DNA from 4 places in the Leclercia sp. GHBNCSD genome. Region 4 is predicted to be linked to each of the others. Evidence: predicted binding sites of a transcription regulator. Region 4 holds the regulator's gene; each other region holds the start of a gene.
What was found. Region 4 encodes PurR, which represses purine synthesis genes. Its sites were predicted from a motif close to CANGCAAACGTTTGCNTG; they were not measured.
Positions count from the first base shown of each region.

Region 1: a site for PurR is predicted at 1,129-1,146, ahead of cvpA (colicin V production protein). Genes of this name have one in related genera too.
Region 2: a site for PurR is predicted at 1,541-1,558, ahead of pyrD (quinone-dependent dihydroorotate dehydrogenase). Genes of this name have one in related genera too.
Region 3: a site for PurR is predicted at 5,845-5,862, ahead of purL (phosphoribosylformylglycinamidine synthase). Genes of this name have one in related genera too.

Region 1 covers NZ_JBQVYO010000001.1:3,358,486-3,365,790, reverse strand. The annotation lists gene purF (amidophosphoribosyltransferase) at 1-551, opposite strand, end outside; gene cvpA (colicin V production protein) at 585-1,073, opposite strand; gene dedD (cell division protein DedD) at 1,271-1,975, opposite strand; gene folC (bifunctional tetrahydrofolate synthase/dihydrofolate synthase) at 1,965-3,233, opposite strand; gene accD (acetyl-CoA carboxylase, carboxyltransferase subunit beta) at 3,302-4,207, opposite strand; gene ACT3IC_RS16110 (DedA family protein) at 4,350-5,009, opposite strand; gene truA (tRNA pseudouridine(38-40) synthase TruA) at 5,038-5,850, opposite strand; gene ACT3IC_RS16100 (aspartate-semialdehyde dehydrogenase) at 5,850-6,863, opposite strand; gene pdxB (4-phosphoerythronate dehydrogenase PdxB) at 6,931-7,305, opposite strand, start outside.
Region 2 covers NZ_JBQVYO010000001.1:261,895-269,199, reverse strand. The annotation lists gene ACT3IC_RS01460 (sulfonate ABC transporter substrate-binding protein) at 1-837, opposite strand, end outside; gene ssuE (NADPH-dependent FMN reductase) at 830-1,405, opposite strand; gene pyrD (quinone-dependent dihydroorotate dehydrogenase) at 1,654-2,664, shown strand; gene zapC (cell division protein ZapC) at 2,832-3,368, shown strand; gene ACT3IC_RS01440 (YcbX family protein) at 3,365-4,474, opposite strand; gene rlmKL (bifunctional 23S rRNA (guanine(2069)-N(7))-methyltransferase RlmK/23S rRNA (guanine(2445)-N(2))-methyltransferase RlmL) at 4,572-6,680, shown strand; gene ACT3IC_RS01430 (ABC transporter ATP-binding protein) at 6,693-7,305, shown strand, end outside.
Region 3 covers NZ_JBQVYO010000001.1:3,158,729-3,166,033, reverse strand. The annotation lists gene qseE (two component system sensor histidine kinase QseE/GlrK) at 1-1,293, opposite strand, end outside; gene purL (phosphoribosylformylglycinamidine synthase) at 1,871-5,758, opposite strand; gene mltF (membrane-bound lytic murein transglycosylase MltF) at 6,027-7,305, shown strand, end outside.
Region 4 covers NZ_JBQVYO010000002.1:333,815-341,119, forward strand. The annotation lists gene ACT3IC_RS21945 (C40 family peptidase) at 1-170, shown strand, start outside; gene sodB (superoxide dismutase [Fe]) at 293-874, shown strand; gene ACT3IC_RS21955 (MFS transporter) at 913-2,079, opposite strand; gene cydH (cytochrome bd-I oxidase subunit CydH) at 2,244-2,333, opposite strand; gene purR (HTH-type transcriptional repressor PurR) at 2,630-3,655, shown strand; gene punR (DNA-binding transcriptional activator PunR) at 3,661-4,584, opposite strand; gene punC (purine nucleoside transporter PunC) at 4,700-5,896, shown strand; gene cfa (cyclopropane fatty acyl phospholipid synthase) at 6,177-7,305, shown strand, end outside.

The sequences.
Region 1 (7,305 bases), on a different contig from region 4:
TCGCGGAAGGCGACCATACCGTGGCCGATAATCATCGCGACGCAGGCATAAGCGCCACGGATCAGGCGGTTAGTGGCGGCTACCGCGGCAAAAATGTTGTCAGCTTCCAGCGGATAGTGGCGGAAGTTATCCAGCTCGCTGGCAAAGACGTTGAGCAGGATTTCAGAGTCAGAAGTGGTGTTAATGTGACGACGCTTCTCTTCAAACAGCTTCTTACGCAGCTCGTGAGCATTGGTCAGGTTGCCGTTGTGGGCAAGCGTGATGCCATACGGCGAGTTAACGTAGAACGGCTGAGCTTCAGAGGCGCTGGAACTGCCAGCAGTCGGGTAACGAACGTGACCAATACCCATGTTGCCTTGAAGACGCTGCATATGGCGGGCTTCGAACACATCGTTTACCAGGCCGTTGGCCTTACGTAAACGGAAGCAGTTGTGTGCATCAATGGTGATGATACCCGCAGCATCCTGCCCACGGTGCTGAAGCACCGATAATGCGTCATAAATAGACTGGTTTACCGGCATGAAACCGGCGATACCGACAATACCGCACATTCGTCATTTCCTCGTTAAGCCACATCTCAGGGTTTATGCCCTGGGCAAAAAACTCGACGAGCTTTGCAGATAGTCAAAGAACCATCTGATGATGAAGCTGAACTGCGGGATAAGCTGCGATTTCTGCCAGTCTTCACTTTTTGAGAACCCGGTAAAGGTATCAAGGAAGAATAGTATCGCGGCAACAATCAGCGCGCCTCGCAACGCCCCGAAACAGATCCCCAGCACCCTGTCCGTTCCTGACAACCCGGTTTTCTCGACCAGCTGGCCAATCACGTAGTTAACAATGGCGCCGACAATCAGCGTCGCGATAAACAGCACCGCGATGGCAATCCCATTTCGAACCAGTTCATCTTCAAAGCCCGTGAACCAGACAGACAGGTAAGTGTAGTAATGACTGGCAACAAAGAAGGCACAGCCCCAGGTTACCAGCGATAACGCTTCACGAACAAAGCCACGGATCAGGCTAACCAGACAGGAAAAACCTATCACCGCAATGATGGCGTAATCAATCCAGACCATATGTGTCCCACGATCAAACGCCCTGTCATCCAGTTCGGGGCGAATTCTAACAGAAAAAGAAAACGTTTGCGTAGGGATTTCCTTCCCGCGCGTAAATAAAAAAAGCGCTGAAAAAATATTCAGCGCCCCAGGCGGGTTACCTTCTCAGGCAATCTGCTGCGCCTGTTTTTGCCTTATCCCGTAAACGAGAGAAACCCTCAGTTCACGCTGTAATTCATCACCACGCCGCTCAAACCAGAGAGTTTATTCAGCTCTCCAAGCGATCCCTTCAGCTTGTCTCTCGACGCATCCGGCCCTACGAGAATACGGGTGATTTTACCCTGTACCGGTGTGGTAGGTGAAGTGTAAACGCGATACCCCGCACCACGGAGTTTGGCCACCACCTCGTTGACCTTATCGGCGTTTTTCAGGGCACCGAGCTGCACAACGTAGGCTTTACCGGTCGGGGCCGGTTTCTCTTCTGCCGCCGGTTTGGCCGGTGGGGTTTCTGTCGCCGCCGCCAGCTGCTGGCTGGTGTTATCGCGCTGCGGTTTCGGCTGCGGCTTCTCAACCGGTTTCGGTTTTTGCACCGGTTTTGGCGCGTACTGCTCAACCGGCGCCGGAACGGGATCCAGCTCGTTGTTGTTTCCGGCTGCCAGACGCGCCGGATCTAACGATGGCGCCGCGGCATCGCCCGCGCGCACCTCTTCAGCCGCCCCTTCTGGTGGCTGTGCAGGCAGAGCCTGTGTTGCCGGGAGCATGTCCGGCTCATCCCGATCGCCCGGTTTCGGCACCAGCGGGATCGCCGCAAACTCATCCTGATAATGTTTTTTCTGTCCATCAAGCAGCCCGGGGAGAATAATCACCCCCAGCGCCACCAGCACAATGGTGCCTGCTAAACGGTTCTGAAACTTACTTGCCACCGGTTCTCCCCGCATCCATTACGTCCATGACATGTGCCACCGTGTGGAACGAACCACACACCAGCACGGTATCTTCTGGTCTGGCATCGGCCATCGCCGCCCGCCAGGCCTGCGCCACGCTATCAAAGCGCTGCCCTGCGCCGAGATGCGCCATTAACTGTTCGGCAGTCGCCCCGCGTGGGCCTTCCAGAGGGGCACAATACCAGCTATCGACCACACTCTCCATGCAGGCCAGCGTGCCGCCAATATCTTTATCATGAAGCATACCGATAACCGCCAGCACGCGCCCGGTTTTTGGCAATGATTTGAGACGCCCTGCGAGATACGCCGCGGCATGGGGGTTATGCGCCACATCCAGAATCAGACGCGGTGATTCGCTGACTATCTGGAAACGCCCCGGCAGAATCGCATGCTGAATGCCGTCGCGCATCGCCTGCTCCTCTACCGCCAGACCACTGGCGCGCAGTGCGGCCAGCGCCGTCGCAGCATTCGGCTGCGGTACCTGGGGCAGCGGCAGGTTATCCAGCGCGCCCGCCGCGTCTTCAAAGCGCCAGCCGCTTTCCGTCACGCTGTAGCGCCAGTCGACGTCACGGCGCTGCAACAGCGCCCCTTTCTCCTGCGCCACGTCAGCAATAGTGTGCGGCATATCGGGTTCGCCGACGATAGCCGGTTTGCCCGGGCGGAAAATACCGGCTTTTTCACGGCCAATGCTCTCGCGATCGGGCCCCAGCCAGTCGGTATGATCCAGCGCGATGCTGGTGATTACCGCCACATCCGGGTCGACAATATTAGTGGCATCCAGACGTCCGCCTAACCCGACCTCGAGGATCACCACGTCCAGCTGCGCCTGCTTAAAGAGCCACAGCGCCGACAGGGTGCCATATTCAAAATAGGTCAGCGAAATATCGCCGCGCGCGGCTTCGATCTCCGCAAACGAGGCGGTGTGCGCGGATTCAGCCAGCTCCGCATTCTGTACCCGCACGCGCTCGGTATAGCGCACCAGATGAGGTGAGCTGTAGACCCCTACTTTGTAGCCTGCCGCCATCAGCATCGCTTCCAGGGTGCGGCAGGTGGTGCCTTTGCCGTTGGTACCCGCCACGGTGAAGACAAAGGGAGCCGGTTTCAGAACATCAAGGCGCGCCGCGACCAGGCTGACGCGCTCAAGTCCCATGTCGATGGCTTTACTGTGCAGGTTTTCCAGATAAGAAAGCCACGCGGCCAGAGGCGACGTGGCTTGGGGAAGAGTAATATTTTCCATGTTGCGCGCTTTTCAGTTACGGTTAGAAAGCAAAAGGGCAGCGCCACTGGCCCTGCCCTTTTCAGTTATCAGGCCTCGGGTTCCTGATCCGGTACCACCACGCCTTCGCGCGGCTCATCCGGGCTCGGCGACGGCAGATTCATCAGCTTCGCCAGAATGCTGGCCAGTTTCAGGCGCATTTCCGGACGGCGAACGATCATGTCGATAGCGCCTTTCTCGATAAGGAACTCACTGCGCTGGAAGCCCGGCGGCAGCTTTTCACGTACCGTTTGTTCAATAACGCGCGGGCCGGCAAAGCCGATCAGCGCTTTCGGTTCAGCGATGTTCAGATCGCCCAGCATCGCAAAACTTGCCGATACGCCGCCCATGGTTGGGTCGGTCAGCACAGAGATGTACGGCAGACCGCGCTCCTGCATTTTCGCCAGCGCTGCGGAGGTTTTTGCCATCTGCATCAGCGACATCAGCGCTTCCTGCATACGGGCACCACCGGAGGCGGAGAAGCAGATCAGCGGACAGTTGTCTTCCAGCGCCTGCTCAACGGCACGCACGAAGCGCGCGCCCACTACGGAGCCCATTGAGCCGCCCATAAAGGAGAACTCAAACGCCGCCGCGACAACCGGCATCTCGTGCAGAGTGCCTTTCATCACCACCAGGGCATCTTTCTCGCCGGTCTCTTTTTGCGCAGAGGCCAGACGATCTTTGTATTTCTTGGAGTCACGGAACTTCAGCACATCTTTCGGCTCAAGCTCGCTACCCAGTTCAACCAGAGAACCTTCATCCAGCAGGCTATGCAGGCGGTTACGCGCCGACATACGCATGTGGTGATCGCACTTCGGACAAACTTCGAGATTACGCTCCAGTTCGGCGCGGTACAGGACCTGGCCACAGCTGTCACATTTAGTCCACACCCCTTCAGGAATACTCGCTTTGCGGGTTGGGGTGATATTGCTTTTAATTCGTTCAATCCAGCTCATTGATAACCTTTCTGCCTGAACCAGGTTTGCTGCAAGGGGCGCATAATGCCATTTTTGCCCCCGGCAGACCATGAATGTTGCACATTAAAACATAACAGCCCGAAACTTTGGATAAAAAAGTGGTCGAACCGCAGTCGTGCCTTTATTTTACTTGTTTTGCCGCCGCGCGACGGTGACGAATCACTTCGATAACGCCCGGCAGAATGGAAACCACAATAATCCCTACGATCAGCAACTTAAGGTTTTCCTGGATCATAGGAATGGTCCCGAAGAAATAGCCCGCGTAGGTAAAGCTCAGCACCCACAGCAGCGCACCGGTGACGTTATAGAGCGCGAACTGACGGTACGACATATGACCCATACCCGCAACAAACGGGGCAAAGGTTCTGACGATGGGCACAAAGCGCGCGAGAATGATGGTCTTACCGCCGTGTTTCTCATAAAACGCATGGGTTTTATCGAGATAGCTGCGACGGAAAATCTTCGAGTCCGGGTTACTAAATAACCGCTCGCCGAACAGCCGCCCTATAGTGTAGTTCACCGCATCGCCAAGGATGGCGGCAATCAGCATTAACACCACCATCAGGTGAACGTTAAGGTCGTTGGTCTCCAGCGACGCCAGCGCGCCCGCCACGAACAGCAGTGAATCGCCCGGTAAGAAGGGCGTCACCACCAGCCCGGTTTCGCAAAACAGGATCAGGAACAGAATGGCATACACCCAGACGCCATAATCAGCGACCAGCTCTGCCAGGTGCACATCGATATGCAGAATGAAATCGATCAGAAAGCGAATTAAATCCATATTGTCTAAACCTTTATTGCCACGGCTATCAGTCCGCTAAGAACAGCGGGCCCATTGGCGGTTTTGGAAGGTCAAACCGATCCGGGTAATCGACCGAGACCAGATAGAGCCCTTCCGCTTTCGCCGTTGCTGCCGCCAGCGTTCTGTCCTTCGCCGCCAGCAACTCTGCAATCCAGCTCTCCGGCTGGTGTCCGGCGCCTACTTCCATCAGGCTGCCTGTAATATTCCTGACCATATGATGAACAAAGGCATTCGCTTTGATATCCACCACCACATACGCGCCATGCCGACTGACGTTAATGTGCATCACGTTGCGCCACGGCGTGCGAGACTGGCACTGCACGGCACGGAACGAGGTGAAGTCGTTTTCGCCAATCAATGCCTGCGCCGCGCGGTGCATGCGATCGGCATCCAGCGGCTCGTAAAAATGGGTGACGCCCTGGCCTAACACCGCCGGACGAAGACGCTGGTTATAGATGATATAGCGGTAGCGGCGCGCGGTGGCGCTGAACCGCGCATGAAAATCATCCGGCACATTTTTGACCCAACGTACCGCGATGTCACCAGGCAAATTCGCATTTACCCCCAGCGTCCAGGCCGCGTCTTTACGCACGGCGGTGGTTTCAAAATGCACCACCTGCCCCGTACCATGGACACCGGCGTCGGTACGCCCCGCGCACAGGACATTGATGGGCTCATTCGCCACCTGAGAGAGCGCTTTTTCCAGCTTTTCCTGGACGCTGCGCACCTCATTCTGACGCTGCCAGCCATAATATTTACTGCCATCGTACTCAATGCCGAGGGCAATCTTATGAACGGGCTTTTGCTCCACTTCAGACATCAGTAGAGATACTCCTGCACCAGTTTTTCAGCGATTTTCACCGCCATCAGCGCGCCGCCGAAACGCACGTTATCGGCGACCGACCAGAACTGGATCTGCTCCGGCATACCGTAATCGTTACGTACACAGCCAATGGAGAGACGCGCGTTGCCCGTTGCGTCGCCCACCTGGGTCGGGAACTCGCGCTCTTCAGACAGTTCAATATCTTCGCCGCGGCCAAAGGCATCGCGCGCCTCTTCCGCAGCCAGCGGACGCATGGCTTCAAAGCTCACCATCTGGGCATGGCCGTAGAACACCGGTGACTGCACACAGCTGGCGGAGATCATCAGTCCGTCGTCCTGCAGGATCTTACGCACTTCATCGATGATACGGCGCTCTTCGCGCACGCTGCCTTCACGATCCGGCAGCAGCGGCAGCATGTTGAACGCCAGCTGGCGGCCAAAGAAATCCTCTTCGTCCACCGGGATACCATTCAGCAGCTTCGCGCTCTGCCCTGCCAGGGCATCCACCGCTTTTTTACCGCGGGCAGAGACTGACATCAGGCTGGTTACGGCGATACGGGACAAGCCACCTTCGTCGATGAGCGGTTTCAGGGCGCTAAGCAGCTGGCTGGTCAGGCTGTCCGGGACGGCGATGATGTTACGGTTGCGGTAGTCGGCCAGCACGAAGGGGTTCACCTCCGGCACCACCAGCGGCACGTCCGGTTCAAGGGCAAACAGGCCGCTTAAATCAATGACCAGACAGCCCGCGTTGGTGGCCTCTTCAATATATGCTGCGGAGGCGTCGACCCCGGCCGCGAAAAAGGCCAGCTGCGCCTGGGTCCAGTCGAACTCAGCCGCATCCTGAACCATGACGGATTTACCCGCAAAGCGCAGGTGCTCGCCCGCGCTCTCATTACGCGCCAGGGCATAGATGTCGCCCACCGGGAACTGACGCTCAGCAAGGGTTTCGAGCAGGGCTTCGCCCACGGCGCCCGTTGCGCCCAGTATGGCAATGTTCCAGCCTTCAGACATGGTGGTTTACTCCAGAAATAAAAAAGCGTCCCTGGCGGGGTATCCGCCAGGGAGCATTAAGAAGACATTAACGAACCGGGTGATGAACGGCGTTGAAACCCAGCTTATGCAGCAGCGACGCCGCAGCAGGATCATCACACATCACATACAGAGAGGACCATTCGCGGCGCTCAACGTAATGCTTACGCAGCTTGTCAAACTCACCCGGTATACCCGCTACTTTTCGCAGCAGCGCGTCATCGCGGCGCACATCATACACTAAATGCACCAGCCTTTTCAGCGTTCCCTGATCCAGCGGGCCGTGCAGGGTGATGCGGCCAAAATCCGGGGTTGGCAGAAGGGTATCCAGCGCCACCTGCTGGGATTTGCCGATAAACGCGCTGTACGCCTCAAACACCTGGGTGGTGCCGCGGGCTTTACCTTCGAGGGTGTAACCGGCGAT
Region 2 (7,305 bases), on a different contig from region 4:
ATCCACCGGTTTGATGACGGTTGGCGGGCGATGGTCAAGGTAGGTAGCAATGACCGGCTCCGGCAGACCCATCGATTTTGCCAGCAGGGCGATACTGGCCTGGCGCTGGCTCTGGGTGAGGGCGTCCGCTTCGCTAAAGGTATCCAGCACGCCCTGAATAAAGGCACCGTTCTTCTCGGCATAGGGGCGTGCGGCAAGGTAGAAAGAGCCGGTCTGTTTCAGGGTTTCGCCATCTTTCAGTACTCTCACCTCCCCCTGCAGCAGCACCGCAGAGTAGTAAGGGTCCCAGATAGCCCAGGCATCGACACTCTTTTGCTGGAAGGCGGCGCGGGCATCCGACGGGGAGAGATAGACCGGCTGAATATCCTTAAAGGTCAGGCCCGCCTGCTGGAGCGCGCGCAATAAAAGGTTGTGGGAGCTGGAGCCTTTCTGGAAAGCCACTTTGTGGCCTTTCAGATCCGCCACGCTCTTAATCGGGCTATTTTCAGGCACCAGGATCACTTCGGCTTTCGGTTTTGGCGGCTCAACGCCGACGTAAAGCAGATCCGCGCCGGCGGCCTGGGCGAAAATTGGCGGGATATCGCCCGTGCTGCCGAGATCGATACTGCCTACGTTCAGCGCCTCCAGCATCTGCGGGCCGGCCGGGAACTCGACCCAGGAGAATTTGGTGTCCGGGTAGCGTTTTTCCAGCAGCTGATGGCTTTTCGCCAGCACCATACTGACGCTGCCTTTCTGATAGCCAATACGCAGATTGTCGGGCGCGGGCTCTGCGCCATGCGCCAGGGCGGAGAGAGCCACCAGACCTGCCAGACTCAGGCGTGCGAGAGATTTAAACATGGGCGACTCCTTTCTGAAGACCGAAGGCTGGAACCTGCACGTCGCGGCGATGCAGCGCCTGCCAGAAGGTCTCCAGCGCGCTGTCGAGGCGGGTTTGCAGGTTTGGGGTAAAGTGCGGCTTGTGCTGGTAATCGATGACCTGAGAATCATCGGCAAAGACGCCGTGCAGGATCTCCTGGGCTTTCAGGGCGTTGAGCACCGGTTTCAGGGCGTAATCCACCGCCAGCAGGTGGGCCACAGTGCCGCCCGTCGCCAGCGGCAGGACGACTTTGCCCTCTAACGCGCGCTCCGGCAGCAGATCCAGCAGGGTTTTCAGGGCACCGGAGAACGAGGCTTTATAGATCGGCGTGGCGACGATCAGCCCATCGGCCTCTTTTAACTGTTCATTCAGCGCCTTCAGCGCAGGGCTGTCGAAGCGGGCATAGAGCAGATCTTCCGGGGCAAAATTTTGTAGATTCCAGTGGAACACCTCCACATCCAGAGAGGTAAGCTGCTCCCGGGCGTACTCCAGCAGTGCGCTGGAGCGGGAAGGGAATCGCGGACTGCCGGCCAACGTAATGACGCGCATAGATGCTCCTTATAACCAATTATTCGCTTTTATCTAACATTGATAACATTTGTTGGCAGTGTGGCACCGCTGGCTTATTCCGCTAAATGATTTATCCGCAAGATAAATGCCGAAAATTGAATAAAGGAGGAGTGAAAAGTAAACGATTGCGCGGCACGGGGGTTTTTTTGCCTCAGGTCAATTCCCTTTCCCGCTGCGATCGCAGATAATACGCCCCCGGTTTGCACACCGGGAATCCAGGAGAGTTCATGTACTACCCCTTCGTTCGTAAAGCCCTTTTCCAGCTCGATCCTGAGCGCGCTCATGAATTAACATTCCAGCAGTTACGCCGTATTACGGGAACCCCGCTCGAAGCGCTGGTGCGCCAGAAAGTGATGGATAAGCCGGTCACCTGTATGGGGTTAACCTTTAAAAACCCATTGGGTCTGGCGGCAGGGCTGGATAAAAATGGCGAGTGCATTGATGCACTGGGTGCGATGGGCTTCGGCTCCATCGAAATTGGTACCGTCACACCGCGTCCGCAACCGGGTAACGACAAGCCACGCCTGTTCCGCCTGGTAGAAGCCGAGGGGCTGATTAACCGCATGGGGTTTAATAATCTCGGTGTCGATCATCTCGTTGAAAATGTGAAAAAGGCCCATTTCGACGGTGTATTAGGCATTAATATCGGCAAAAATAAAGACACGCCGGTTGAGCAGGGCAAAGATGACTACCTGATCTGCATGGAGAAAGTCTACGCTTATGCCGGATATATTGCGGTGAATATCTCCTCGCCTAACACGCCAGGTCTGCGTACCCTGCAATACGGCGAAGCGCTGGACGACTTATTAACCGCCATCAAAAATAAGCAAAATGAACTCCAGGCGACGCACCATAAATATGTGCCGGTCGCCGTTAAAATTGCGCCGGATCTGAGTGAAGAAGAGCTGATTCAGGTGGCCGACAGTTTAGTTCGTCATAATATTGATGGTGTTATCGCTACCAATACCACGCTCGACCGCACTTTAGTTCAGGGGATGAAGCACTGCGATGAAATGGGTGGCTTGAGCGGACGCCCGGTGCAGTTAAAAAGCACCGAAATAATTCGTCGTCTGTCGCAGGAATTAAATGGCCGCTTACCGATTATTGGGGTTGGCGGGATTGATTCAGTCATCGCCGCCCGTGAAAAAATGGCTGCTGGCGCTTCGCTTGTTCAGATATATTCCGGCTTTATTTTTAAAGGTCCGCCGCTGATTAAAGAAATCGTTAATCACCTCTAACCTTTTAGCATGACTGACAACCAGGGCTTTATTTCCAGCTCTGGTTGTTTTATATTCCCGGACTGTTGCTTTATTAGACATAGTAGTCTTTGATTACTGAGGTTAAAAAAACGAAGCGGCAATAAGGACTTTCTTACGACAGGACGTTTCGGGCACGGGAGAGACAGATGCGAATTAAACCTGACGATAACTGGCGCTGGTATTTCTGCGAAGAGCACGATCGTATGATGCTCGATCTGGCCAATGGTATGCTGTTTCGTTCGCGTTTTGCCCGCCGGATGTTAACCCCGGACGCCTTTGCCGATACCGGTTTTTGCGTCGATGATGCCGCACTCTATTTCTCTTTTGAAGAGAAGTGCCGTGACCTGGAACTGTCGAAAGAGCAGCGTGCTGAACTGGTGCTCAATGCGCTGGTGGCGATCCGCTTCCTCAAACCCCAGATGCCAAAAAGCTGGCACTTTCTTGCCCACGGTGAACGCTGGACGCCGGTTATCGGTGATGCCGCCTGTGTCAGCCTGAGCGAAAATGGTGAGCAGGTGAATTTGCTGGTGGTGGAGCCGGGCGACAACGCTGCGCTCTGTTTACTGGCGCAGCCCGCGGTGACCATTGCCGGGCGCACCATGCAGTTGGGCGACCCGATTAAAGTGATGAATGACAGGCTGAAACCGCAACCGGTCAGCTTCAGCCTGGAACAGGCCGTTTAAGCCTCGAGTTGTAACGACGTTTTCGGTACGCAGCTACAGCACAGGATTGTGCCGTCGCTGCCAATGGCCGATTTCTTCAGCGCGCTCACTTCCCCCTCAACCAGCGTAATGCGACAGCATCCGCAAATCCCCGCACGGCAGGAGTAGGGCACGCGAATCCCGGCCTGTTCAAGCTGCTCCAGTAACACCTGCTGATTGTTACCGCGAATGGTCTGCCCCTGCCACTGGATGGTCACCGCCGTTGCAGGCTGCACTTCCACGTCGCTGGCCTCTTCTTCGGCGCCTGCACCGTAGAGACGGCCCGGGGCGGTCGAGAGGATCTCCACCTCGTCGCCCACGCGGATCACTCCGCTGGAGCGCGGGATCAGGTTCTGGCCGAAATCGACATCACCATTATCCTGCGCGGTGCGGAAAGATTGCAGGGTTTTTAGCGGTTCGCCAGCCGGGTGTTTCTGCCCTTTCTCCGGGCTGACGGTGGTAAAGATGCAGCGGCTGCAGGGTTTCACCACGTCAAAAATGACCTCGCCGATGCGGATCACTTTCCAGGTGTCCTCTTCCCAGGCGGCAGCGCCTGTCACCACCAGGTTCGGGCGGAACTGCTCCATCTGCACGCTGGCCGGGCAGCGCTGTTGCAGGTCGCGCAGCGAGGCTTCGTTTGTGAGCAGATACGGGAATCCGTCGGCAAAAGAGAGCGGCACCGCGGCAAACTTAGCCACGCGTCGCGTCAGCTCCGGCCCAACCCAGCGGAGCTGAACCGGGCGGGAAAAGAATTCGCTCAGCCAGCGGTTGATCGCGTCCGGGGCGATACGGGCGGTAAAGTGGTTGCCCCAGACTTCGGTGGGCGCATCCGCTGGCGCAAAATCGCTGAAACGGACGATACTACTGGAACCATCCGGCGCAGTCAGATGGAGACCATCCTGAACCGGCGCCGGGATGAAGCGAACCATTTGCGGGAACTGGCGTGCGGTAATAAATGTGCCATCCAGCTCTGTGACCATAAAAATGCGATCAAAGGCAAAACCGCTGACATCGGCAAGGGCATGCGTGAGCCCAATACCGCGCATGGATTTAACCGGATGAATGAAAAGCCTGGATAACGTCGCCACGGCGCAGCCCTCAAATGAAAATAAGCCCTCAACTTTATGACATAGAGCCCAGATTGGCTATAATGCGCAGCAATTTTCTTAGAGTAAAAGTGACGATATGAATTCTCTGTTTGCCAGTACGGCCCGTGGGCTGGAAGAGCTGTTAAAAACTGAACTGGAAAATCTGGGCGCGCAAGAGTGCCAGGTGGTTCAGGGTGGTGTCCATTTTCAGGGCGACACGCGGCTTATTTACCAGAGCCTGATGTGGAGCCGCCTGGCCTCACGCATCATGTTGCCGATGAGAGAATGCAAGGTTTATAGCGATCTCGATCTTTATATTGGCGTGCAGACTATCGACTGGACAGAGATTTTTGCCCCAGGCGCCACTTTTGCCGTGCACTTCAGCGGCCTGAACGATGAGATCCGTAACAGCCAGTACGGGGCGCTGAAGGTCAAAGATGCCATCGTCGACTGTTTCACGCGCAAAAATCTGGAGCGTCCGAACGTCGATCGTGAAAATCCGGATCTGCGCATCAACGTTCGCCTGAATAAAGAAGTTGCCAGCATTGCGCTGGATCTGTGTGGCGAAGGCCTGCACCAGCGCGGCTACCGCGATCGTGCCGGTATTGCGCCGATCAAAGAGAACCTGGCGGCCGCCATCGTGATGCGTTCCGGCTGGCTGCCGGGTACGCCGTTGCTCGATCCGATGTGTGGTTCCGGTACCCTGCTTATCGAAGCGGCGATGCTGGCAACCGACCGCGCGCCTGGCCTGCATCGCGGCGCGTGGGGCTTTAAGGGCTGGGCTCAGCACGACGAGGCCATCTGGCAGGAGGTAAAAGCCGAAGCCCAGACGCGCGCACGTGCCGGGCTGGCAGCCTATGAATCCCGCTTCTATGGTTCTGACAGCGACGCCCGCGTCATTGAACGCGCGCGCAGCAACGCCCGCCGCGCCGGGATCGGCGAGCTGATCGCCTTTGAGGTTAAAGACGTTTCCCAGCTCACCAATCCGCTGCCAAAAGGCCCGTACGGCACGGTAATCAGCAACCCGCCTTACGGCGAACGTCTGGACAGCGAGCCTGCGCTGATTGCCCTGCATAGCCTGCTGGGGCGCACCATGAAGGATCTGTTTGGCGGCTGGAACCTCTCTTTGTTCAGCGCCTCCCCTGAGCTGTTGAGCTGCCTGCAACTGCGCGCCGAGCGCCAGTTCAAGGCCAAAAACGGTCCGCTGGACTGTGTGCAGAAAAATTACCATCTGGCCGAGAAAGAGGCGGACAGCAAACCTGCCACCATCGCGGAAGATTACGCCAACCGCCTGCGCAAGAACCTGAAGAAATTTGAAAAATGGGCGAAGCAGGAAGGCATTGAATGTTATCGCCTGTATGACGCCGATTTGCCGGAATACAACGTGGCGGTCGATCGCTACGCCGACTGGGTGGTTGTGCAGGAGTATGCCCCGCCTAAAACCGTCGATCCGCAGAAAGCCCGTCAGCGTATGCTTGATATTATTGCCGCGACCATCAGCGTGCTGAATATTGCGCCAAACAAACTGATCCTTAAAACCCGTGAGCGTCAGAAGGGTAAAAACCAGTATGAGAAGATGAACAGCAAGGGCGAGTTTATCGAAGTAGGCGAATACAACGCGCGCCTGTGGGTGAACCTCACCGACTATCTCGATACCGGGCTGTTCCTCGACCACCGCATTGCCCGCCGCATGCTGGGCCAGATGAGTAAAGGTAAAGACTTCCTGAACCTCTTCTCCTATACCGGCAGCGCCAGCGTACATGCCGGCCTGGGCGGTGCGCGTACCACTACCACCGTGGATATGTCCCGCACCTATCTGGAGTGGGCGGAGCGCAACCTGCGCCTTAACGGCCTGACCGGCCGCGCGCACCGCCTGTTGCAGGCTGACGTGCTGGGCTGGCTGCGTGAAACCGAAGAGCAGTTCGATCTGATCTTTATCGATCCGCCGACCTTCTCTAACTCCAAACGCATGGAAGAGTCTTTCGATGTCCAGCGCGACCATATTGCGCTGATGAAAGATCTCAAACGTATGCTGCGTAAAGGCGGCACGATCATGTTCTCGAACAACAAACGCGGTTTCCGCATGGATCATGAAGGGCTGGAAAAACTGGGGCTGAAAGCACAAGAGATTAGTCAAAAAACCCTGTCCCAGGATTTTGCCCGTAACCGTCAGATCCATAACTGCTGGCTGATTACCGCGGTCTGAAAGGAAAAGTAAATGTCATTAATTAGTATGCATGGGGCGTGGCTGTCGTTCAGCGACGCGCCGCTTCTCGATAATGCTGAGCTGCATATCGAAGATAACGAACGTGTCTGTCTGGTGGGGCGTAATGGCGCCGGAAAATCGACGCTGATGAAGATCCTCAACCGCGAGCAGGGGCTGGATGACGGGCGCATTATTTACGAACAGGATCTGGTTGTGGCGCGTCTGCAGCAGGATCCGCCGCGCAACGTTCAGGGCAGCGTCTACGATTTTGTCGCCGAAGGCATCGAAGAGCAGGCCGAATACCTGAAGCGCTACCACGAGATCTCGCATCTGGTGATGACCGATCCCAGCACCAAAAACCTGAATGAGATGGCGCGCCTGCAGGAGCTGCTGGATCATCATGGCCTGTGGCAGCTGGAAAACCGCATCAACGAAGTGCTGGCGCAGTTAGGTCTGGAAGCGGACATGCCGCTGGCCTCTCTTTCTGGCGGCTGGCTGCGTAAGGCGGCGCTGGGCCGGGCGCTGGTCAGCGGGCCGAAAGTGCTGCTGCTTGATGAGCCGACCAACCACCTGGATATCGAAACCATTGACTGGCTGGAAGGGTTCCTGAAAACCTTCAACGGCA
Region 3 (7,305 bases), on a different contig from region 4:
CACCGCCCCTTTTCGTTGATGGCTACCCTGATAAAAGGGTTCAAAGATCATCGCTTTTTCATCGTCGGGGATCGGGCTTCCGGTGTTGGCGACATCGATACAGACTCGCGAGCCGCGCGTAAAACTGCGAACATAAATGGTACCGGATTCAATACCATAGTGCACCGCATTGGAATAAAGATTATCCAGCACGCTCATCAGCAGCATCGGCTCGGCTAAACAGGCGGGTGTCGCCAGCGCCAGTTCAGTATGCATCATTTTAGCGCGAGCAGGCAGGCTGTGAGCAGACAGCACCATATCCACCAGCGGTGCGAGCTCTACGCGCTCAAGCTCCGGGATGCCGTCGGCCAGTTTACGGTTGTAGTCGAGCAGCTGTTCAATCAGCTTTTGCAGGTTGCGGCTGCTGGCATCAAGGATCTCGACAATCTCTCTTTGCTCCGGGGTCAGCGGCCCGGCAACCTCATCGGCCAGCAGTTCGGTGCCCTCACGCATGCTGGCAAGGGGCGTTTTCAGTTCGTGGGAAATATGGCGTAAAAACTGGTGACGTTGGGATTCGAGCCATGACAGCCGCTCCGACAGCCAGATGATACGTTGTCCGACCGAACGCAGCTCGCGCGGGCCGGTAAAGGCCACGGTATTGCCCAGCGAGCGCCCCTCCCCCAGCCGGTTGATCATCCGCTCAATGCCCTTAACCGGGCCGATGATCATCCGGGTGAAGAGCACCACTAACAGCAGGCTGAGCAGAAAAAGGACCAGCGCCTGCCAGCCAAAGAACTGGCCGCGCTCGGCAATCTCCTGCTGGAGCTGTTGCCCGCGGGAGAAGATCACCGACCGGGTCGCCTGAACCATCTCGGTATTGGCATTCGCAAAGGCCTCCAGTCGCATAGCGGCCTGGGCATCAGGCCCGCTGTTAATGCACTGCAGCTGGGACAGGGCGTTAAGATCCTGGCGCAACGTCTGATAGAGCTTATCGTCGGGCAGTACACCGGCATGGGCGTCGAGCATATCGCTGTAGCGCTTACGCTGATCCTGGTACACCCGCGCCAGCGTTCTGTCGTCGAGGACGCAATACTGCCGGTAGCTGCGCTCCATCTCCAGGGCGGCATTGGTCATCGCCTCGCTGCGGCGGGCATCAATCAGGGTGGTTCTGTTGGTCAGCGCCGCCTGCGCGCTGAGCGCGTTCAGGCTCTGCCACGCCTGCCATGCCAGCACCAGCAAAGGCAGCAGGATCAGCAGGAAGGCCATCATGACTAACTGTCGTAAGGAGCGAGGGAAAACTGGCCAGCGTTTCAACGCATTACTCTCTGTCGCGAGGGGGTAAGGGGATGCTAGCCGGACATGCGTTCAGATACAACAAAGCCGGGTTAAAAACCCGGCTTTGTTGCGGAATGAGGCGGTGCCTAACTCGACGTTTCGCCCTGGGTCTGATAAAGCAACGCTATGATCAGTAGTTGGACGGCAGGCACCTTTTTGTGCGTCATTCGAAGTTTATGTAGCACGTCCCGAAGGGGCTGACATAAGAAGGTGAATGAGCCACTGGTTACTATTATGCAACAGATGTGCCAAAATGCAAATAAAAATATTAATGTGTTGAAAAATATGAATTTATAGAGCTTTGCGTACTTATTCAGCGCGTGATGATTTTCAGGCTATCTGTCGCTAATCAGCAACACTCTGGCAGAATCCTTACTACCATTATAAAAATCAAAAACTTAAGTGTCGCCTTTTGGCGACACCGCAGAATGTGAGTTGTCGCACATTTGCGACACTGAGGAATTGCCGGGCGGCACTGCCTTTGCCCGGCCTACAAAATTTATCCGGCTTTTGGAGGCCCGGTAAGCGAAGCGCCCCCGGGCACAACAACGATCTCTTAACCTAACTGCTTACGCGCGTTGCGGAAGATACGCATCCACGGGCTGTCCTCGCCCCAGTTTTCCGGGTGCCAGGAGTTACTGACGGTGCGGAATACGCGCTCAGGGTGCGGCATCATCACCGTGACGCGACCGCTTTCGCTGGTCACCGCGGTGATCCCGTTGGCAGAGCCGTTCGGGTTTGCCGGGTAGTTTTGCGTTACCTTGCCGAAGTTGTCGACAAAGCGCAGCGCCACCAGACCTTTGCTTTCCAGCTCCGCCAGATGCGCGGCATCACGCAGTTCAACCTGCCCTTCACCGTGGGAGACAGCGATCGGCATCTGCGATCCCACCATTCCCTGCAGCAGCAGAGACGGGCTCTGGGTCACTTCCACCAGGCTGAAACGCGCTTCGAAGCGATCGGACTGGTTACGCACAAAGCGCGGCCAGGCTTCGCTGCCCGGGATCAGCTCACGCAGGTTAGACATCATCTGGCAGCCGTTACAGACGCCCAGCGCCAGGGTCTGTGGACGGTGGAAGAAGGTTTCGAACTCATCGCGGACGCGTTCGTTGAAGAGGATGGATTTTGCCCAGCCCTCGCCCGCGCCCAGCACGTCACCGTAAGAGAAGCCGCCGCAAGCCACCAGCGCCTGGAAATCGGCCAGACCGGTGCGCCCTGCCAGCAGGTCGCTCATGTGAACGTCGATGGCATCGAAGCCTGCACGGTGGAAGGCGGCCGCCATCTCAACGTGGGAGTTCACGCCCTGCTCACGCAGGACAGCTACTTTCGGACGCGCACCCTTCGCAATGTACGGCGCGGCGATGTCTTCGTTAATGTCGAACGAGAGTTTGACGTTCAGGCCCGGATCGTTGTCGTTGGCTTTCGCCTCGTGCTCCTGATCGGCACACGCCGGGTTATCACGCAGACGCTGCATCTGCCAGGTGGTTTCCGCCCACCACATACGCAGCGTGGAGCGACTTTCGGCAAAGACGGCCTGGCCGTTGGCGTCGATAACAAAGCGATCCCCGGTCACTGCTTTACCCAGGTAATGGACGCAGTCGCCCAGGCCGTGCTGCGCCAGCAGCGTTTCCACCGCCTCGCGATCTGCCGCCCGTACCTGAATGACGGCGCCCAGCTCTTCGTTGAACAGCGCAGCCAGATTATCGTTACCCAGAGAGGCAATATTCACTTCCACGCCGCAGTGGCCGGTGAAGGCCATTTCCGCCAGGGTGACCAGCAGGCCGCCGTCGGAACGGTCGTGGTAGGCCAGCAGTTTGCGTTGGGCCACCAGCGCCTGAATGGCGTCGTAGAAGCCCTTCAGCTGCGCCACATCGCGCACGTCTGCCGCTTTGTCACCCAGCTGGCGATAAACCTGCGCCAGCGCGGTGGCGCCCAGTGCGTTATGACCTTTACCCAGGTCAATCAGCAGCAGGGCGTTGTCTTCGGTAGAGAGTTGCGGGGTAATGGTGTGGCGCACATCTTCCACGCGGGCAAAGGCGGTAATCACCAGCGACAGTGGAGAGGTCATCTCGCGCTGCTCGTTACCTTCCTGCCAGCGGGTTTTCATCGACATGGAGTCTTTACCCACCGGAATGGTCAGGCCCAGCGCCGGACAGAGCTCTTCACCCACCGCTTTCACCGCTTCGTACAGCCCGGCGTCTTCACCCGGGTGACCGGCTGCGGCCATCCAGTTGGCGGAGAGCTTGATACGTTTGATGTCGCCAATCTGGGTGGCTGCGATGTTAGTCAGCGCTTCACCTACCGCCAGGCGGGCAGAAGCGGCAAAGTCCAGCAGCGCCACCGGGGAGCGTTCGCCCAGCGCCATCGCTTCGCCATAGTAGCTATCGAGGCTGGCGGTAGTGACCGCGCAGTTCGCCACCGGGACCTGCCACGGGCCCACCATCTGATCGCGGGCGACCATGCCGGTCACGGTACGGTCACCGATGGTGACAAGGAAGGTTTTCTCCGCCACTGCCGGCAGATGCAGAACGCGGTTTACCGCCTCGGCAATCGTCACACCCTGCAGGTCGAGCGCTTTACCGCTCGCTTTGCGGGATTCAACGTCGCGAGTCATCTTCGGCGTTTTACCCAGCAGCACGTCCAGCGGCAGATCGATCGGCTGGTTGTCGAAATGGGTATCGCTTAAGGAGAGGTGCATCTCTTCGGTGGCCTCACCGATCACTGCATACGGGGCGCGCTCGCGACGGCAGAGCTCGTCAAACAGCGGCAGCTGATCCGGGGCAACGGCCAGCACGTAGCGCTCCTGAGATTCGTTACACCAGATCTCCAGCGGGCTCATGCCGGGTTCATCACTCAGGATATCGCGCAGGTTGAAGCGGCCCCCGCGGTTGCCGTCGCTCACCAGCTCCGGCATGGCGTTGGAGAGACCGCCCGCACCCACGTCATGAATAAAGAGGATCGGGTTGGCATCGCCCAGCTGCCAGCAGCGGTCGATCACCTCCTGGCAACGGCGCTCCATCTCCGGGTTGTCACGCTGTACGGAGGCGAAGTCGAGATCCGCATCAGACTGGCCGGACGCCATTGAGGAGGCGGCCCCGCCACCCAGACCGATATTCATCGCCGGGCCGCCCAGCACGATCAGCTTGGCACCCACGACGATCTCGCCCTTCTGCACGTGATCGGCGCGAATGTTGCCGATCCCGCCCGCCAGCATGATCGGCTTATGGTAGCCGCGCAGCTCTTCGCCGTTGTGGCTGTCCACTTTTTCTTCGTAGGTACGGAAGTAACCGTTCAGTGCCGGACGACCAAATTCGTTGTTAAACGCCGCGCCGCCCAGCGGTCCGTCGGTCATGATATCCAGCGCGGTAACAATACGCTCTGGTTTGCCAAAATCTTCTTCCCACGGCTGTTCAAAGCCCGGGATGCGCAGGTTGGAGACGGAGAAGCCGACCAGACCCGCTTTTGGTTTTGCCCCACGACCGGTTGCGCCTTCGTCACGGATTTCACCGCCGGAGCCGGTGGCGGCACCTGGCCACGGCGAAATAGCCGTCGGGTGGTTATGGGTTTCCACCTTCATCAGGATATGCGCCGGCTCCTGATGGAAGTCATAGCGCCCCGCTTCGCGATCGGCGAAGAAGCGGCCCACCTCGGAACCTTCCATAACTGCGGCGTTGTCTTTGTAGGCAGACAGCACATGATCAGGGGTTTGCTCGAAGGTGTTTTTGATCATTTTGAACAGCGACTTTGGCTGTTGCTCGCCGTCGATAATCCAGTCGGCGTTGAAAATCTTGTGGCGGCAGTGCTCTGAGTTGGCCTGCGCGAACATATAGAGTTCGATGTCGTTCGGGTTGCGGTTCAGCTTAATGAACGCGTCCTGCAGGTAGTCAATCTCATCTTCTGCCAGCGCCAGGCCTAAACGCAGGTTGGCGTCAATCAGCGCCTGACGGCCCTCACCCAGCAGGTCCACGCTCTGCACGGGCGCAGGCTGATGGTGAGAGAAAAGCTGCTGCGCATCGTCGAGAGAGGCGAACACGCTCTCCATCATGCGGTCGTGCAGTTCTGTTGACACGGCTGACCACTGTTCATCAGTCAGGCTTGCGGCTTCAACGTAATAGGCCACGCCCCGCTCCAGACGATTAATCTGGCTCAGACCACAGTTATGGGCGATGTCGGTTGCTTTAGAAGACCAGGGGGAGATGGTACCCGGACGAGGCGTAACCAGCAGAAGTTTACCGTTCGGGGTATGGCTGCTCAGGCTTGGGCCGTACTTCAACAGGCGCTCAAGCCGGACTAAATCCTCTGACGTTAAGGGAGCATTCAGGTCAGCAAAATGGACATACTCAGCGTAAATATTGCTTACCGGAAGGTCGGCCGCCTGAAAACGTGCCAGCAGTTTATTGATACGGAAGGCAGACAGTGCAGGCGAACCACGCAGAATTTCCATCATAAGTCTCTCGTCTTCGAAGCGCCGGAGGCGCTTACAGTGTGCGCAAGGGGGGAAAACGGGCGCCATTATAGTGGATCCTGCGCGCCGACGAAACCGTTTGCGTCGTAATAAAATCGTCGTCGTCATTTAACCATTGGTGTTGCCTTTCCCGCTAATAAGTTGCCAAGTGGCGCAACTTTACGCAAAATGCCGCGAAATCTTTGGTAATACTTGTTTTTACTATGGCCAATAAACAACAGAATAATACACAGCGCATAGAATCAACTTATTGAAAAAATTAAAGATTAATTATCTGTTCATCGGCATCGTGACCCTGCTGTTGGCAGCGGCCCTGTGGCCTTCAATCCCTTGGTTCGGTAAAGCCGAAAATCGCATCGCCGCCATTCAGGCGCGGGGGGAGCTGCGCGTCAGTACCGTGGCCTCTCCCCTCACCTACAGTGCGATCAACGATAAAGTCATTGGGCTGGATTACGAGCTGGCGCAGCATTTTGCTGACTATCTGGGCGTAAAGCTCAGAATTACGGTACGCCAGAACATCAGCCAGCTGTTTGACGACCTGGACAATGATAAGGCTGACATGCTGGCTGCTGGCCTGGTCTATAACAGCGAGCGCAGCAAAAACTATCAGCCAGGCCCAACCTACTACTCTGTCTCGCAGCAGCTGGTCTATCGCGTGGGCAGCCTGCGACCACGCACGCTTGCCGGGCTCACCGCCGAGCAGCTCACCGTTGCCCCGGGCCATGTTGTCATTGACGACCTTCGGGCGCTGAAAGAAAAAAAGTACCCTGAACTTAGCTGGAAGGTTGATAAGAAGCTCGGCACCACGGCGCTGCTGGAGCAGGTGACAGACGGGAAACTGCCCTACACCATCGCCGACTCGGTTGCCATCAGCCTGTTCCAGCGCGTTCACCCGGAGCTGGCCGTGGCGCTGGACGTCACTGACGAGCAGCCTGTCACCTGGTTCAGCCCTCTCGACGCCGACCAGACGCTTTCCGCCGCCATGCTCGATTTCTTTAACAGGATGAATGAAGACGGCACGCTGGCGCGTCTGGAGGAGAAGTACCTCGGTCACGGGGAGGGCTTCGACTATGTCGATACCCGCAGCTTCCTGCGGGCGGTGGATAATGTCCTGCCGACGCTGAAGCCCCTGTTTGTGAAGTATGCCCAGGAGATTGACTGGCGACTGCTGGCCGCCATCTCTTATCAGGAGTCTCACTGGGACGCACTGGCCACCTCGCCAACCGGGGTACGCGGCCTGATGATGCTGACCAAAAATACCGCCCAAAGCCTGGGACTAACCGACCGTACCGATGCTGAGCAGAGCATCAGCGGCGGCGCGCGCTACCTGCAGGCGATGATGGACAGAGTGCCGGAGAGCGTCCCGGAAGAGGAGCGGATCTGGTTTGCGCTGGCGGCCTATAACATGGGCTATGCCCACATGATCGACGCCCGCGCCCTGACCGCGAAAACCAAAGGCAACCCCGACAGCTGGTCAGACGTAAAACAGCGTCTGCCGCTGCTGAGCCAGAAGCCTTATTACAGCAAGT
Region 4 (7,305 bases):
CCCAGGGTCGCGGCACCGCCGATCACGTTGGTGTCTACGTTGGCAACGGCAAATTTATTCAGTCGCCGCGTACCGGCCAGGATATTCAGCTCACCTCCCTGAGCGAAGAGTACTGGCAGCGCCATTACGTTGGCGCTCGCCGCGTGATGAAGCCCAGCACGCTGCGTTAACCCCCTGCCCCGCGGGTAAGCCTGCGGGGTAAGTTCCTCTTTTGTAGGGTCTTTCAATTTGCTACTCTATCCTTACATTCAATATGGTTATTGGATGGTTCACTATAATAAGGAGAGAAGCAATGTCGTTTGAATTACCTGCATTACCGTATGCAAAAGACGCTCTGGCCCCGCATATTTCTGCGGAAACCCTGGAGTACCACTACGGCAAACATCACCAGACCTATGTCACCAACCTGAATAACCTGATCGCCGGCACCCCATTTGAAGGGAAAACCCTGGAAGAGATCGTGCGTAGTTCTGAGGGCGGTATCTTCAATAACGCCGCGCAGGTGTGGAACCACACCTTCTACTGGCACTGCCTGGCGCCTCAGGCCGGTGGTGAACCGACGGGTGATCTGGCTGACGCCATCATCGCCACCTTTGGTAGCTTTGCGGAATTTAAAGCGAAGTTTACCGACGCCGCGGTGAAAAACTTTGGCGCGGGCTGGACCTGGCTGGTGAAAGAGGCGGACGGGAAACTGGCCATCGTTTCCACGTCCAATGCGGGCACGCCGTTGACCAGCAACGCTACCCCACTGTTAACGGTGGATGTATGGGAACACGCTTACTACATCGATTACCGTAATGCGCGCCCGAACTACCTCGAGCACTTCTGGGCGCTGGTAAACTGGGAATTTGTTGCGAAGAACTTCGCGGCATAACGAAAAACGCAGAAGGCCGGGCCTTCTGCGTTTTGGTCTTATTCGGCGGCACAAACCGGTTCAGGTTGTTTTCTGTCGGCCATTAGCACCAGCAGAAGCCCCAGCGCGGCAATGATGGCCCCCATCACCGGAACAAAGCTGTACCCCAGCCCGCCGGAGATCACCGCACCACCCGCCGCCGCACCCAGCGCATTCCCCAGGTTAAACGCTCCGATATTGACGGAAGAGGATAACCCTGGCGCATCGCTTGCCACCCGCATCACACGCATTTGCAGCGGCGGTACCACCGCAAAGGTCGCCATTCCCCATACCACCATCGCGAACGCCGCCCCCACTTCATTACGTGCCAGCCACGGGATCGCCACCATAATCGCGATCAGCAGCAGTAGAAAGCCTTTCAGGGTGCCGCTTACGGAGCGGTCCGCCAGCTTGCCGCCCAGGAAGTTGCCGAGGGAGAAACCGACGCCAATCAGCACCAGCATCGCGGTAACAAAAGCAGGCGTCGCCTGGTTAATGTCATGCAGAACGGGCGCAATGTAGGTGTAGAGGGTGAACATTGCCCCAGCACCGAGAACCGTGGTCAGTAAGGCGGAAAGCACCTGCGGGCGCATCAGCACCGCCAGTTCTTTACGCACATCCGGCTTTTCGCCCGCGCCACCCGCAGGGAGGGAGAAGAAGAGCGCGACCATCGAGACCACGCCCAAAAGCGCCGTCGCCAGGAAGGACATCCGCCAGCCGATGGCTTCGCCCATCCACGTTGCGGCGGGTACGCCGCCAATATTGGCGATGGTGAGACCCATAAACATGGTTGCTACGGCGCTGGCCTGTTTATGCTTCGGCACTACGCTTGCGGCGACCACCGACCCGAGGCCAAAGAAGGCGCCGTGATTGAGGCTGGTCAAAATACGCGACAGCATCAGGGTGGTGTAATCCGGGGAGAGCGCCGACAGCACGTTACCGACGGTAAAGATCGCCATCAGGAAGATCAGCGCATTACGACGGCCGCGATGGGAAAGCAGCAAGGTCATCAGCGGTGCCCCTACCATTACGCCGATAGCGTAGGCGCTGATTAACATGCCCGCAGCGGGAATAGAGACATCCACACCCCGGGCGATAACCGGTAGCAGTCCCATTGGAGAAAACTCGGTGGTGCCGATGCCAAATGCGCCAATGGCCAGGGCCAGCAGCGGAAAATTGATTTTCATACTTCAACTCCGGATACCGTGTCGTCAGGCGACACAGAACAATGAAGGCGAAAGCATGACATCAATCACAAAAAATGAGAAGTTAACAATTTGGCAAAAGATTTTTGCCGGACGCGTAACAATAGCAGAAGGGAGACGAGGGAGCGTTAGCTCCCTCGCAAATATCAGTGCAGCGCAGCCGTAAGACCGCTGGCAACGATCAGACCCAGAACAATAACGGTGGTAATCAGCGAAAACTTAAGATCGGTACTCATCAATTTTTCTCCTTTTAATCACCCTACGAAGAGTGAGCTTGCTCATTTTTGCACAGTTCAGGGTAAAAATCTTGCTGGATTTAGATTGATATCGATTTTTACTCTTCCCCTTTTGGTCAAGATCAGCCAAAATTCCACGCTAAATTTATTAGCGTACCGGCCATTGACCCCCTCCTGACGTCCTGTGTCGTTTTCCCGGCGTACCGCAATTCAAATTGCGCAATTAGGGCGAGTGAAGGCAAACGTTTACCTATTGGTTTTTCAGGAGCTTAAGATATGGTCTGGAGTGACATCTGATGGCAACAATTAAAGACGTAGCGAAACGCGCAAACGTTTCCACTACAACCGTATCACATGTTATTAACAAAACCCGCTTTGTGGCGGAAGAGACGCGTAACAACGTCTGGGCAGCGATCAAAGAGCTGCACTATTCTCCGAGCGCCGTCGCCCGTAGTCTGAAGGTGAACCACACCAAATCGATCGGCCTGCTGGCGACCAGCAGCGAAGCCCCCTACTTCGCAGAAATTATTGAAGCGGTAGAGAAAAACTGCTTCCAGAAAGGTTACACCCTGATCCTCGGCAACGCCTGGAACAGCCTGGAGAAGCAGCGGGCCTATCTGTCAATGATGGCGCAAAAGCGCGTCGACGGCCTGCTGGTAATGTGCTCGGAATACCCGGAGCCGCTGCTGAAGATGCTGGAAGAGTATCGCAATATCCCGATGGTGGTGATGGACTGGGGCGAAGCGAAAGCGGACTTCACCGACTCGGTCATTGATAACGCCTTTGAAGGTGGCTACATGGCAGGACGTTATCTGATCGAACGCGGGCATCGCGATATCGGCGTCATCCCGGGCGCGCTGGAGCGCAACACCGGTGCCGGTCGTCTGGCCGGTTTTATGAAAGCGATGGAAGAAGCCTTAATCACGGTGCCGGAAAACTGGATCGTCCAGGGCGACTTTGAGCCGGAGTCCGGCTATCGCGCCATGCAGCAGATCCTCTCCCAGACGCCGCGTCCGACCGCTATTTTCTGCGGCGGCGATGTTATGGCGATGGGTGCCCTGTGTGCCGCTGACGAGATGGGCCTGCGCGTTCCGCAGGACGTTTCGCTGATCGGGTATGATAACGTGCGCAACGCCCGTTTCTTCACCCCGGCGCTGACCACCATCCACCAGCCAAAAGATTCGCTGGGCGAGACCGCCTTCAACATGCTGCTCGACCGTATCGTCAATAAACGTGAAGAGTCGCAGTCCATTGAAGTGCATCCGCGTTTGATCGAACGCCGCTCCGTCGCCGATGGCCCGTTCCGCGACTACCGCCGTTGATCCGCTCAGGGAGCCAGTACCTCTGGCTCCCGCAACCACTCCCTGTTCATCGTTTCACTGTCCCCCAGATAATCCAGCAGCCACGCCAGCGCCGGTGACATGTCGTTTTGTTGCCAGGTGAGGCAGCAGGCCGCATCCGGGAAGGGGTTTTCCAGCGTCAGCTCCACCCATTTGCCACTGTCTATCCAGGGCCGGGCAAAATGGACCGGCACCATCCCCACGCACAGCCCGGCCGACAGGCAGGTCGCAGAGGATTCCCAGTCCGGGGTGACGATCCGCCGCTGGTTATCCAGCAGCCAGGTGATCCGTTTCGGCAGCGAGCGGGAGGTATCTTCCCGCACCAGCGACGGCCAGTTGCGCAGGGTATCATCGCTGAGCGGGCCGGGAAGCGCGGCCAGCGGATGGTGGCTCGCCACCACGCAGACCCAGCTCAGCATCCCCATATCGCGAAACGCGTAGCGCCCCCCCACCGGTATCGCCTGGGTCGCGCCGATCGCCATCTCCACCCTGCCATCCGCCAGCGCATCCCAGACACCGTTAAAGACCTCCTGGGAGACACGCAGCTCAACGTCAGCGAAGTGGCGATAAAAGTCGACGATCATCTGGCGGGTGCGCTCGGGACGAACGATGTTATCCACCGCAATGGAGATATGCCCGCGCCAGCCGTTGGCAATCTGCTGACACTGTTCGCGGGTGATCTGCATTTTTTTGATAACAGAACGCCCCTCCTTCAGAAACCACAGCCCGGCAGGCGTCAGCTCCACATCACGGTGTCGCCGTTCAAATAGCGGCACCGCCAGCCACTCCTCAAGCTGACGCACCGTATAGCTGATGGCTGACGGGACACGATGTAGCTCCTGTGCCGCGCCGCTGAAACTGCCGTTACGCGCCACGGCATCCACCACTTCAAGGGAATATTCTGACCACATTTTCTGCCTGCAAAAAATTTGAATGCAACCGCCAAATATTAGCGTTTCACAAGCGGGATTGCACTGCCTACACTCAGCGGCTACCTAAACCTGCATCCATAAGGACAATAAAACCATGCAACCCGGGAAAGGATTTTTAGTCTGGCTCGGCGGCCTGAGCGTGCTGGGCTTCCTCGCCACCGATATGTACCTGCCTGCGTTCGCCATCATGCAGGCGGATCTGCAAACCCCGGCTGCCGCCATCAGCGCCAGCCTGAGCCTCTTCCTGGCCGGTTTTGCCTTCGCGCAGCTGCTCTGGGGACCGATGTCTGACCGCTTCGGACGCAAGCCGGTACTGCTGGCCGGCTTAGCCATCTTTGCATTCGGCTGCCTCGGTATGCTGTGGGTACGCGACGCCACCTGGCTGCTGGTGCTACGCTTTATCCAGGCGGTGGGGGTCTGCGCCGCGGCGGTGACCTGGCAGGCGCTGGTGACCGATTACTACCCGGCATCGCGAACCAACCGCATTTTCGCCACCATCATGCCGCTGGTTGGCTTGTCGCCAGCGCTGGCACCGCTGCTCGGCAGCTGGATCCTCGCCCATTTCAGCTGGCAGGCCATTTTTGCGGTGCTGTTTGCCATTACCCTGGTGCTGATGATCCCGGCCTTTTTCCTGAAGCCAGTGACGGTAAAAGAGGCGCAGCCAACCTCCCGCGTGACCTTCTTTACCCTGCTTCGCTCCCGGATCTACCGCGGCAACGTGCTGATCTACGCCGCCTGTTCCGCCAGCTTCTTCGCCTGGCTGACCGGCTCGCCGTTTATCCTCAGCGATATGGGCTACAGCCCGGCGGCGATCGGACTGAGCTATGTGCCGCAGACTATCGCCTTCCTGATTGGGGGTTACGGCTGCCGCGCCGCCCTGCAAAAATGGCCGGGTCACCAGATGCTGCCGTGGCTGCTGGGCCTGTTTGCCGTCAGCGTGATCGGTACCTGGGCGATCGGGTTTATTCCGGGCGTCAGCCTGGCGGCGTTGCTGGCCCCCTTCTGCCTGATGGCAGTGGCGAACGGCGCCATCTACCCTATCGTGGTAGCGCAGGCGCTGCGTCCCTTCCCGCAGGCAACCGGCAGCGCGGCGGCACTGCAGAACACCCTGCAGCTGGGACTCTGTTTCCTCGCGAGCCTGCTGGTCTCCTGGCTGATTGCCACCCCGTTGCTGACCACCACCAGCGTGATGGTGGCGACCGTCGTGCTGGCCGCGCTTGGCTATCGGATGCAGTATCTCCCTGTGGGCCAGCAGGATGAGAGCCCGCACGCAGAATCTTCCCACGCCTGACAGGATAAATAATTAGCGTACTAACAATATGCTGTTGAATCACCAGGATATCAGTCCTATACTGGCTAAAGCTTTCTGATAAATACTAAAATCATTAAGTGTTAACGGGAGCCGGATTGCTCCCGTTTTACCATGGATGGCCTTTCGGCAAGGGTCCTCTCCCTTCCTCTGTTCTACGTCGGATATTAGCCTCACGGGTTGCACCGTGAAATTTCTCACTCTCCATGAAGAGCGTCTACGCTGTTTATGGGTTCTGATCACATCAGGTGATGGAGAAGCTATGAGTTCATCGTGTATAGAAGAAGTCAGCATCCGGAATGATGACTGGTTCCGGATAGTCAATGAATTGCTGAGCCGCGCGGGTATCACCATCAACGGCCCGGCATCCTCCGATCTACAAGTTAAACACCCCGATTTTTTTAAACGCGTCCTGAAGCAGGGCTCACTGGGTCTCGGCGAGAGCTATATGGACGGCTGGTGGGAGTGCGAACGGCTGGACATCTTTTTCCATAAGGTTCTGCGAGCGGGTCTGGAAACACAGCTGCCCAGCCACCTGAAGGATACCCTGCGCATCGCTACTGCCCGCCTGTTCAACCTGCAAAGTAAAAAGCGCGCCTGGATTGTCGGCAAAGAGCACTACGATCTTGGCAATGACCTGTTCAGCCGTATGCTCGACCCGGCTATGCAGTACTCCTGCGGTTACTGGAAAGAGGCCACCACCCTTGAGCAGGCCCAGCAGGATAAACTGCGCCTCATCTGCGAAAAACTGCAACTGCAGCCCGGTATGCGGGTACTGGATATCGGTTGCGGCTGGGGCGGGCTGGCGGAGTTTATGGCGCAGCACTATGGCGTCAGCGTGGTCGGTGTGACCATATCAGCGGAGCAGCAACGCATGGCGCAGGCGCGCTGCGCCGGGCTGGATGTCACCATCCTGTTACAGGACTACCGCGATCTGCACGATCAGTTCGATCGCATTGTCTCGGTAGGGATGTTCGAGCATGTGGGGCCAAAAAACTACAACACCTATTTCAACGTGGTGGATCGTAACCTGAAGCCGGATGGCCTGTTCCTGCTGCATACCATTGGCTCACGAAAAACCGACCATAACGTTGATCCCTGGATAGACAAGTACATCTTTCCGAATGGCTGTTTGCCCTCAGTTCGCCAGATTGCGAATGCCAGCGAAGCCCATTTTGTAATGGAGGACTGGCATAATTTTGGCGCTGATTACGATACTACCCTGATGGCCTGGCATGCGCGCTTCCTTGCCAGCTGGCCGGAGATCGCCGACAACTATTCTGAACGATTTAAACGGATGTTCAGCTACTATCTGAACGCCTGCGCCGGTGCGTTTCGCGCCCGTGATATTCAGCTGTGGCAGGTGGTATTCAGCCGCGGCGTGGAGCACG